One region of the Weizmannia sp. FSL W8-1119 genome, then DNA from elsewhere that is predicted to be linked to it. Evidence: riboswitches for the same ligand, from Rfam matches in the RefSeq annotation. Region 1 holds a riboswitch; the other holds the start of a gene.
The links. Region 1 has a riboswitch for S-adenosylmethionine ahead of NSQ19_RS13245 (YezD family protein). Riboswitches for the same ligand answer to the same signal wherever they lie in the genome.
Positions count from the first base shown of each region.

Region 2: it holds a riboswitch for S-adenosylmethionine, as region 1 does, so the genes downstream of both, NSQ19_RS02470 (methionine biosynthesis PLP-dependent protein) here and NSQ19_RS13245 (YezD family protein) in region 1, are expected to answer to the same signal.

Region 1 covers NZ_JBBOZL010000001.1:2,702,740-2,704,941, reverse strand. The annotation lists gene NSQ19_RS13255 (ATP-binding cassette domain-containing protein) at 1-267, shown strand, start outside; gene ssuE (NADPH-dependent FMN reductase) at 289-828, shown strand; gene NSQ19_RS13245 (YezD family protein) at 917-1,096, opposite strand; SAM riboswitch class I at 1,213-1,319, opposite strand; gene NSQ19_RS13240 (bifunctional GNAT family N-acetyltransferase/carbon-nitrogen hydrolase family protein) at 1,464-2,202, shown strand, end outside.
Region 2 covers NZ_JBBOZL010000001.1:521,207-523,408, reverse strand. The annotation lists gene NSQ19_RS02470 (methionine biosynthesis PLP-dependent protein) at 1-858, opposite strand, end outside; SAM riboswitch class I at 936-1,056, opposite strand; gene NSQ19_RS02465 (KpsF/GutQ family sugar-phosphate isomerase) at 1,198-2,175, opposite strand; gene kdsA (3-deoxy-8-phosphooctulonate synthase) at 2,190-2,202, opposite strand, start outside.

The DNA of each region.
Region 1 (2,202 bases):
ACCCGGATTGAAATGCATGCGCTGATCCAGTCTCTTTGGCTCGAAAAACATTTTACAGCCATATTGGTGACGCATGACGTGGAAGAAGCAGTCGCCCTCGCCGATCGGGTAGTGTTAATCGAAGAAGGGGAAATTGCGATGGACTGCCCGGTAAAACTCCCTTATCCGCGGAAAAGGGACCACGCCCTCTTTGCAGCAACGGCCAATCATATTTTAAACCGCATTTTAGGGAGCGGCCACCCGGTTTTGCATGCAATGAAAAATTAAGGAAGAAATGGAGGGATTCATATGGCGGAAAAAATAGTACTGCTGAACGGGAGCCCTTCTGCGTATACGAGATTAAATGGGATCCGTGATTATATCAGGGCCGGGTTAAGGGGGCACGGGTACGAACCGGAGCTCATCAATATCCGGGAACTTCCGGCCGGCGATTTAATGCATGCCCGGCAAAGCCCGCCCATCACCGGGGCATTAGGAAAAGTGGAAGAAGGCGATACGATAATCATTTTGACACCGGTCTATAAAGCGTCTTATTCCGGACTGCTCAAGACGTTTCTGGATCTTTTGCCGCAAAATGGCTTATCCGGCAAACAGGTGCTGCCGCTCGCCATGGGCGGCACATTCGGCCACTTGCTCGCGCTCGATTACGCCTTGAAACCGGTTTTGGCCTCACTCGGGACAACGTGCATCGAAAAAGGGGTGTTTATTCTCGACCAACAAGTGAAAAAGAGGGGTGGTTTTTATGAGCTGGACAGGCAAGCAGCCGACCGCCTGAATGCTGCTTTAAAAACAGCATTTCCGCAAATTTCCATACCGCTGTACTCTTAAACAAATCCGGCATTTGGACGATATCCAAATGCCGGTATTCGTGTAGCACGAACAACGGGAAAAGAGATAACCGGAATGCCGGCGCCCGTCATCCCATCTTTTGCTTGGGAAGTGCCGCTTTTTTCTTTTCCAGTGCAAACCGGACTTTCTCGGTTGTTTCGATCTGTGTGATGTTTCCTTCATGGATCGAAATGACCACTGTTCCAAACTCCAGTTTTTGCAATGATTCCATAATGCGGGCTACTTTCGTTTCATCAATATGAGCCATTTTTCATACCCCCAAAAATAAATTTCGTGTGTGCGTGGTGGTCCGGCCGGCAATGCGGATGATCCAAAAAAGAAAGGCCCCCTTCAAGAAAAGTTAAGAAGAGGGCGAGGCTCCTTAACTTATCTTCCAAGCTTGGCGCTTGCTGGAATTAGCACAGTATTCCCAAAAAGAATCTGTTGCTGAGGTTTCCTCGGGCCAGTCCCTCCCCCTCTCTTGATAAGCTGTATAGAAATAATTTGTTAAAACTATGATAAATAATATTATTCCGATTTGTCAACTTATATTTTCGACATTTCAGCTGCTTTTCGGGCAAAACCGATTCGGATAGGGTATGATAATAGAAAAAGTGTGTTAAGGGTGTGAGATTGTGCCAGAGACAGATGTATCCAAGTTTGAGAAGAAAATCGAGGTGCGGAACATCCGCTTTGAAGACATTGATGATATTATGGCATTGTCGAAAAAATGTTTTCCGGGGATGGAGCCGTGGAAACACGAGCAGCTGGAAAGCCATATCCGGATTTTTCCGGAAGGGCAGTTTTGCGTGGAATACGAAGGGAAAATCGTCGGTTCCTGCTCCAGCTTAATTGTCAATTTCGATGAATACGAAGACCAGCATACATGGGATACGATCACTGCGAACGGCTACATTACCAACCATAATCCGCACGGGCTCAACCTGTACGGCATTGAAGTGATGATCGACCCGGAATACCGGCGCATGAAGTTCGGGCACCGTTTGTATGAGGCACGGAAAGAGCTTTGCCGGAAAATGAACCTTCAAAGCATCATCATTGGCGGCCGGATTCCGAATTACAGCAAATATAAAGACAAAATGACCCCGCGCGAATACGTGGAAGAAGTCGAGATGCACAATATTTATGACCCGGTTCTGTCCTTCCAGCTGCTTGAAGGGTTCCAGATTATGCGGATCAACAGGCAGTATTTGCCGGATGATACAGCATCCGCTTCATTTGCAACGCTTATGGAATGGCATAACGTCGATTATTTGCCGAAGTCCCGCCGTGTCTATCATGCTTCGTTCCCGGTCAGGATTACAGCGATCCAATATATGATGAAAAAAATTGATTCCTTCGATGATTTTGTCA
Region 2 (2,202 bases), 2.2 Mb from region 1:
TACACGGAAAGAAAGCATCCCGCCGCGGCCCGGATATAGCACATCTTTTACATCCGGATGCGCACTTAAAAAGGCCGCCACAGCTTTTGCATTCTTTTCGTGTTTTTCCATCCGGAGCGCCAGCGTTTTCATGCCGCGCATCAGAAGCCACGAATCAAACGGGCTGAGTGTGGCGCCGGCACCGTTATGGTACAAGAAAAGCTTGTCGCAAAGTTCAGCGCCCTTTGCCACGATCAGCCCGGCCAGCACATCGTTATGCCCGCCAAGATATTTCGTTGCGCTGTGGACCACAATATCAGCGCCTTCTTTGATCGGCTGCTGCAAAAGCGGGGTGTAAAAAGTATTGTCCACGATCAGCAGGATTCCGTGCCCTTTCGCAATTTCAGCCACTGCGCCGATATCCGTCTGCTGCATGAGGGGGTTTGTCGGCGTTTCAAGAAAAATGGCTTTCGTTTTCGAGGTGATTTCTTTTTCAATATTTTCCGGGTTGCACGTATTCACGTACTTACAACAAAGCCCCCATTTTTTATACCCCTGCTCAAGCAGGCGGTAGGTACCGCCGTATAAATCATCACTCACAATCCACTCATCGCCGGCCTGGAACAAAGATAAAACAGTGAAAATCGCAGCCATGCCGGAACTGCACGCAAACCCGCGGTCCCCGCCCTCCAGATCCGCAATCGCTTCTTCCAGCAACTGGCGTGTCGGGTTGCCGGTACGGGAATAATCAAAACCGGTCGACTGCCCAATGCCTTCGTGGTGGTAAGCGGTAGAAAAATAAACAGGCGGGTTCACCGCACCTGTCACGCGGTCACTGCGGTTTCCGATCTGTGCAAGTTTTGTTTCTGTATGATACATGATGGACACTCCCTCACTTAAAATCAAAAAGCCTTCTCCAATAAGAAGAAGGCCATTCTTTTCGTGCATGAACCATCTTCTTATCTTTCAAGTTATGGATCCCATAACTTGCAGGACTTAGCACCTTTTCAACGCGTAAAAGCATTGAAGGTTGCTGAGGCTTCATCGGGCCATTCCCTCAACCTCTCTTGATAAGAAAATACGAGTATGAAATTTGCCATAAACACCGCAAAAGCCATTACACAACGGACTTAAAAAATGCTTATGTTCAATTTATCCCCTTTTTTCGGATTCGTCAAGCTTTTTTAAAAAATTTCCAATTTAATTTTTACCATTTGTCTATATAGTCTGGACCAAATCCTGAATATGGAGCATGGCAACCGGTTTCTGGGCGGCAACAACCGGCAACACCTTGAAAGCATGGTCTTCCATTATCCGCAATGCTTCCGCTGCCAGCTGATGCTCACTGACGCAAACCGGATATTTTGTATACAAATCTGCCACTTTTTTATCCAGTACTTCATGGCCGTTTAAAAGCTCGCGCCGGATATCGCCATCCGTTAAAATGCCGGCAAGCCGGCCCTGCTTATCAATGACCGAGACAGCCCCCGTCCCCGCTTCCGTCATCATAAATAATGCTTCCTTTATGCCGGTATCCATTCTGGCAACCGGGTTCATGCTTTTGCGTTTAGCCACATGGCCAACTGTTAGAAGCAAACGCCTGCCAAGCGAGCCGCCGGGATGGAAGAGCGCAAAGTTTTCAGGTTTAAAATCCCTTGCCTTTAAAAGGGCTACCGCGATCGCATCCCCGAGCGCAAGCGTGACGGTGGTTGTAGAAGTCGGCGCAAGGCCGAGTGGGCACGCTTCCTCAACTTCCCCGATATCCATCACCAGATTCGAACACCGCGCCAGTGTCGACTTGCGTGAACCAGAAATGGCAATCATTTTTGCGCCGATCCTTTTGATGGAGGGGATCATATTTAATATTTCCGACGTTTCCCCGCTGTTGGAAATGGCAATGAGGATGTCTTCTTTTGTTATTTTTCCAAGATCGCCGTGCAGTGCTTCTCCCGGGTGAAGGAAAAATGCCGGGGTACCGGTGCTTGCAAATGTGGAAGCAAGTTTCCGGCCAATGATGCCCGATTTCCCCATTCCTGTAAAAATGACTCTGCCTTCGCACGCCAATATCATTTCAATGCCTTCATTTATACGAAAATTGATCCGGTCTTTCAGCTTTAAGATCTCATTGGCTTCTTTTTCCAGTACTTCACGGACGCTTTCGACATAATTGATGCTTCGTTTGAAATCTTTTAACATCCTATTCACCTCCGTTAATGGATGTTT